DNA from 2 places in the Pseudoalteromonas sp. 4NS20-0020 genome. Region 1 is predicted to be linked to the other one. Evidence: predicted binding sites of a transcription regulator. Region 1 holds the regulator's gene; the other holds the start of a gene.
What was found. Region 1 encodes FliA, which starts transcription of late flagellar genes. Its sites were predicted from a motif close to CTAAAGNTNNNNNNNNNNNNGCCGATA; they were not measured.

Region 1 (3,406 bases):
ACATACAGAATTGGTGCTTATGAGCAACTCGCCACTTATGGCCGAATTATAGGTTGTGGTGTAAAGCAAGTTAAAGATGCTAATGAATTAGCTGAAGTTTTATATCATTTACGAAATAAACGACTAGTATTAATTGATACTGCGGGTATGAGCCAACGCGACTTGCGCTTAACAGAGCAACTTAATACGCTAATGCGTAATCAGCGTGTTGATATTCGCAGTTATTTAGTGCTCAGCGCAACATCGCAAATACATGTGTTGCAAGAAACCGTTAGGCACTTTAAAAAAGTGCAGTTAAGTGGTTGTATATTCACCAAATTAGACGAATCTTTAAGTTTAGGTGAGATTATTAGTATAGCGATTCAAAATCGCCTTCCAATAGGGTATCTTACTAACGGTCAACGAGTACCAGAAGATATTCGAGTTGCAAATGCTGAAAAACTAGTTAAAAAGGCTGAGCAACTCTATTTAAAAAGAGCAAAAGCACAACATTCAAGGCACCAAGCAGTGGCGCCAAGCACAGTAGGGATGTATGATTAACACAGTATTAGATCAAGCAAGTGGCCTGCGCAAAATGAGTCAAAACAATAACAACGGCGTAAAAGTTATCGCTGTCACTGGCGGTAAAGGTGGAGTAGGAAAAACAAATGTTTCTCTGAATACTGCAATTGCATTAGGCCAGCAAGGTAACAGAGTGTTGGTTCTTGATGCCGATTTAGGCTTAGCAAACTGTGACGTTATGCTAGGACTACGTGTTGAACGTAACTTATCACATGTTTTATCTGGTGAATGTGAACTTGATGAAATTTTAGTTGAAGGCCCCGCAGGTATAAAGATTGTACCCGCAACATCAGGCTCTCAAAGTATGGTTGAATTGTCGCCTTCAGAGCACGCGGGACTTATACGGGCTTTTAGTGAATTAAATACAGAATTTGATATTTTAATTGTCGATACAGCCGCAGGTATTTCAGACATGGTGCTGAGTTTTTCTCGCGCGGCACAAGACGTCATGGTTGTTGTATGCGACGAGCCCACATCGATTACAGATGCTTACGCGCTCATTAAAGTGTTGAGTCGCGAGCATGGTGTATACAAATTTAAAATTGTTGCAAATATGGTCCGTAGTATGCGTGAAGGGCAAGAGTTATTTGCTAAACTTTCCAAAGTGACCGATCGTTTTTTAGATGTATCAATGGACCTGGTCGCAACGGTTCCCTACGACGAAAATATGCGCAAAGCAACGCGTCGCCAAAAAGTTATTGTAGAGCTTTTTCCTAATTCGCCGGCGGCACTTGCGTTTCAAGCGTTAGCAACAAAAGCAGTTAAATGGCCAATACCTAATCAACCATCAGGTCATCTGGAGTTTTTCATAGAGAAACTAGTAAACGGCTAATTATGACAACATTGGTGAATAAAGTTATGGGATATCAATCAGCACAAAATTTAAATGTGATTGTTGAAAAACATGCATCACTTGTCAAAAAAGTGGCATGTCATCTTATAGCGCGTTTACCAGCCAGCGTGCAGCTGGACGATTTAATACAATCAGGAATGATAGGTCTGATTGAAGCATCTAAAAGTTTTGATGCAACCAAAGGGGCTAGCTTTGAAACTTTTGCGGGGATTCGTATTCGTGGGGCAATGCTTGACGAGATGCGACGTGGCGATTGGGCACCCCGTTCAGTACATCGTAAAAGCCGTTTGGTGGCCGAAACAATTGCATTTTTAGAAAAAAGCTTAAACCGTGAGCCGACAGATATAGAAGTTGCTGAAAAACTTGAAATTTCGTTAAATGAGTACCATCATATCTTAAACGATGTAAATGCAAGTAAAGTACTCGGTATTGAAGACCTTGGTGTTGATGAAGATGCCATCAGTCCAGTGGGCCAAGATTTAGCGCTAGACAAACCGTTTAATAATGTTAAAAATGAGCGGTTTAACGAGTCTTTATTAGGTGCAATAAAATCTTTACCAGAACGTGATGCAATGGTGCTGTCTTTGTACTATAACGATGAAATGAATTTAAAAGAAATAGGGCATATACTCGATGTAAGTGAATCGCGTGTAAGTCAAATACATGGTCAGGCGATGATTAAGCTTAAAGCTAAAATCAATGACTGGATAAATTAGTAGTAAGTAAACAAGGTTAAGACCTCACTGGGGGATGTTTTGGATAAAAACATGAAAATTCTGGTTGTTGACGATTTTTCAACAATGAGACGTATTATTAAAAATCTGTTGCGTGACTTAGGTTTCACTAATGTTCAAGAAGCAGACGATGGGTCAACCGCTTTGCCGATGCTACAAAATCAAGTATTTGATTTTGTTGTTACCGATTGGAATATGCCAGGAATGCAGGGTATAGACCTACTAAGAGCAATACGTGCGGATGATAAGCTTAAACACATTCCAGTATTGATGGTAACGGCTGAAGCTAAAAAAGAACAAATTATAGCGGCAGCACAGGCAGGTGTTAATGGTTATATCGTTAAGCCATTTACTGCTGGAACACTCAAAACTAAATTAGAAAAAGTATTTGAACGTTTAGGCTAATGATAGGGGGAGAGGCTTATGTCAGCACTTGCTGCGCCTCAAATAACTTTAGAACAAGCTCGTCAGCTCGTTGTTTTTCTAGAAAACGGTGAGCAAGACAAAGCCAATCAGTTAATTTTAGATACCGCTTCTAAGGAGCAATCTGAAATATTTGCTGAGGTTGGAAAGTTAACCCGTCAATTGCATGAAGCTTTAAAAAGCTTTGAGCTAGACACTCGCTTATCTGACTTAACTACCGATGCTATTCCAGATGCAAAAAAACGGCTCAATTATGTTATAGAAATGACAGAAAATGCCGCGAATAAAACAATGGATGCAGTTGAGGCTAGCCTACCAATTGCTCAACAGTTGGCAGACGAAATATCTCATATCAAACCGACATGGGATCGCCTAATGAATCGAGAGATTGAGTTAGGGGAGTTTAAATCGTTATGCCACAGCATTGATAAGTTTATGAACAATTCTCATCATAAAACCGATGAGCTGCAAAGTTTGATGACTAATGTACTTATGGCACAAGACTATCAAGATTTAACCGGACAAGTTATTCGCCGAGTTATTGAGCTTGTTAGAGAAGTTGAAGAAAGCTTAATTCATCTTTTGACAGCCTTCGCTGATCAAAGCGAAAGTAAAGCCGAAAAAATAGAACAACAAAAAACAAATGAACCATTAGACGAACAAACTTTAGCAGGTCCAGAAGGCCCTATTATTGATAAAGAATCACGTAATGATGTTGTATCTGATCAAGATGAAGTCGATGATCTTTTATCAAGTTTGGGCTTCTAAGAGGAGAGTAACTGCATGTTTGAAGTCGATGAAGATATTTTACAAGACTTTCTTGTAGAGGCAGGAG
Region 2 (3,406 bases), on a different contig from region 1:
AGACAATGCTATTGCTAACTTGAACGATAGTGAGTTCCAACAACGTACTTTAAAAGTTCGTGAAGCAAAACAAAAACAAGAAGATGATTCTAATACGCTTCGAACTCAGGCGGATCAATCAGTTTAACTAGCTTAACCGCAAGTTTATCGCTGATCACATTAGCCGTTGCATAGTATTGCAACGGCTTTTTTATGCCAGGTATATTTTGTGCTAAAAAACCTGACTCAGTTAATAGATAAATAACCCTATTTGCTATTGCTGCACCAGAATCCACCAGCTGAATGCTATTTTTAAAGTACTCACTAAACTGCTTTGTAAGTATTGGAAAGTGAGTACACCCCAATACAAGCACATCTGTTTGCTTTTCAATACTCAAGCCTTCAAGTACAGCATGTAATTTATTTGTATCTAAATAGCCATTAAAGAAAAGTAATTCAGCAAGGTTTACCAACTCAACACTGCTATATAAGTTAACAGTTACATTACTAGCGTGCTGTGCTATTAACTTTTTTGTATATGAGCTCGCTATTGTGGCAGGTGTTGCCAGTAAAGCAATGTGATTTGAACGTGTTAATTCTGCGGCGGGCTTGATTGCTGGTACAACACCAACTATGGGTATATCTGTAATTTTGCGTACAGCACTTAATGCCGATGTGGATGCCGTGTTGCATGCTATTACAATTAAATCGACGTTTAGCTTGTTTGACTTAATGAAATGAATGAGCGAACACAAACGATTAATAATTGTTTGTTGTGTTTGAGCTCCATAAGGTAAGAAAGCATTATCCATAAAATAGCTATATTGAGCATTCGGGATACGTTGCTTTATATGATCAAGTACTGTTGTGCCACCAATCCCTGAATCAAAAACCATTATATGCGCTGACAAACGACCGTTCCTATTATTAGATTAGAACGGCAGTTTGCCATGTGATTTTTGCAAAAGAAAGTAGTTTAATGTTGAGGTTAAACTTCCTCTGCTGTTTGCTTTGTCGCGCTATTTATCTTATTAAGGTTTTCAAACATAGCTTTTGTGTAATCAACCAGTTTATCGATCTCACTTTGATCTTCATTAAGCCACTGCATAATACCTGATAATTGATTTTGAATACCTAGCTCGGTTGCTTTAGAAAATGCCTCTCGGAGGTCATCATTAAAAGGCGCTACTTTATCTGCAATTACTTTTTCTGGAGCCGGTTTATTTTCTTCGTAACCCTTTATTGCAGCAACTGTTTTGGTTTGGCGTAAATCCATTGAAAATGCGACAAGTTGTTCATTGCCTAAACTAAGCTCTTGCGCCTCTTCAAATGCCTGCTCTAAATCGCCGCTAAAAAAGGTCTTACTTACGTTTTGTAGGTTTTCCATTAACTCATTAATTGCTTCTTGCTCTTTATCATTAAGGTCGCCGTTAACTGACATTGAAAATGAAAGCTCTCTCGATTGTGATGATTCACTTACGAATGCCTCCCCTCCCTCACCACGCTGATAGCTACTAGCAGACTGAGATTTAAACGCATCGGCAAAACTTATTGTTACTTCATCACCTTCTGCGGTTGTGAAACTGTACTGAGCATTATTACTTAAACTTGCGTATTGTGCTTGAGTTACCCCCACACTAGCGGGCATTGGGTTGAACAAGTTATCTTCAAACTTATCAAGGCCATCAAAAATACCTTCTTTTGATTTGTTGATTCCCTCTTGGGTTTCATCGTTCAGAACGCCGGATTCTTTTAACTCATCAACAGCGTCATCAATACCTATTTGCACCCCCTTACGGGCATCACTTAGCATACCTTTTAATTTATCGTCATCGGCACCATCAGCTTTTGCTTTATTAACGGCGCCGGTGACAAAGTCGAGTACATTTTTAACTATTGCTTCAAAATCAAAAAGGGGCTTATCTGCTTTTTTTTCTTGAACTGGCAAACCAAGCTGCTCTGCCATTTTATCACCTAAAACTTTAGCAGCTAATTCTTTACCTCGTTGCTGATAGCTGTCTTGCGGAGACGCGATGGTAGGTTGTTGTACGTCAGCTTTGTTGTTGAATTTGTTTATGTTCTGGCTTGGTATAAAGCCATAATTGCCTATTTTCATGAATCGTCTCCTGAGCATGCGTAGTTTGTTATCGGCCAGGGCATAAAAAACTAAAGTAAACCGTGCAAAAAAACATCATTTATTCTAGCCAAAACTAGACAAATGCGAACCGCTCCCTACAATAGCGCCGATAAACAGATCTTAGATAAGGTAGTAACGCGAATGGCAGTTATTAAAATAGATACCACACAGTACCAAGCGCAGTTAAGTGAAAAAGAACAGCGTATAACTTCACAGTTTCAACGTTTTGGTGTGGAGCAGCTAGAAGTATTTAGCTCGGAGCCAATTAACTACCGCCAACGTGCCGAATTTAGAGTATGGCATGATGGAGACGATCTGTTTCATATAATGTTTGATCAGCAAACTAAAGAAAAAATACGCGTTGATACGTTTGACCCTGCGGCACCGCTTGTTAGTGAAATCATGCAGGTGATGATTGAAAACCTTAAACCATGCGAGGTTTTACGCCGGAAGCTATTTCAAATAGATTACCTGTCTACACTCAGTGGTGAAATTTTAGTGAGCTTGCTTTATCACAAGCCGCTTGATGATGAATGGCTACGTGAAATTAAGTCACTAAAGGCAAAACTGAGTGAAAAATATAAAATAGATTTTATTGGCCGAGCACGTAAGCAGAAAGAAGTGCTAGGTGATGACTTTGTAACAGAGCAATTAACTGTAAATGGCCAAGAACTAATTTACCAACAAGTAGAAAATAGCTTTACGCAACCTAATGCAAAAGTAAATATAAGTATGCTTGAGTGGGCACAAGATTTATGTAAACCACTTAAAAATGATTTACTAGAGCTTTACTGCGGTAATGGTAACTTTTCTATTGCGCTAGCGGGATCTTTTAATAAAGTACTCGCAACTGAAATATCTAAATCGTCTGTTCACTCTGCTCAATATAATATTGCCAAAAACAATGTAGACAACCTAGATATTATTCGTATGTCGAGCGAAGAGTTTACTCAAGCAATGAATGGCGAACGTACTTTTTCTCGTTTAGACGGTATTGACCTTAAAAGCTATGACTGCCAAACCATATTAGTCGACCCGCCACGCGCTGGTATGGATGAGTTAACCTGTGATTTAGTGGCTAATTACGAAAACATAATTTATATATCGTGTAATCCTGACACACTGGAACGCGATTTAGATCATTTAACGCGTTCGCATAACGTTAAGCGCTTTGCGATATTTGATCAGTTCCCTTATACACATCACATAGAGTCGGGTGTTTTCTTACAGCGTAAATAACCAACCCAAATTAAAGTGCCAGTGCTTTTATAAGTGCTGGTATTTGCTCTT

Region 2: a site for FliA is predicted at 2,125-2,151, ahead of AC27JL_RS18600 (DUF5610 domain-containing protein). Genes of this name have one in related genera too.

Annotation. Positions count from the first base shown of each region.
Region 1 covers NZ_BAAJMI010000001.1:641,338-644,743, forward strand. The annotation lists gene flhF (flagellar biosynthesis GTPase FlhF) at 1-540, shown strand, start outside; gene AC27JL_RS02950 (MinD/ParA family ATP-binding protein) at 533-1,393, shown strand; gene AC27JL_RS02955 (RNA polymerase sigma factor FliA) at 1,420-2,130, shown strand; gene cheY (chemotaxis response regulator CheY) at 2,170-2,553, shown strand; gene AC27JL_RS02965 (protein phosphatase CheZ) at 2,572-3,339, shown strand; gene AC27JL_RS02970 (chemotaxis protein CheA) at 3,355-3,406, shown strand, end outside.
Region 2 covers NZ_BAAJMI010000011.1:650-4,055, forward strand. The annotation lists gene AC27JL_RS18590 (RNA recognition motif domain-containing protein) at 1-127, shown strand, start outside; gene murI (glutamate racemase) at 90-890, opposite strand; gene AC27JL_RS18600 (DUF5610 domain-containing protein) at 968-2,095, opposite strand; gene trmA (tRNA (uridine(54)-C5)-methyltransferase TrmA) at 2,258-3,355, shown strand; gene AC27JL_RS18610 (2-thiouracil desulfurase family protein) at 3,366-3,406, opposite strand, start outside.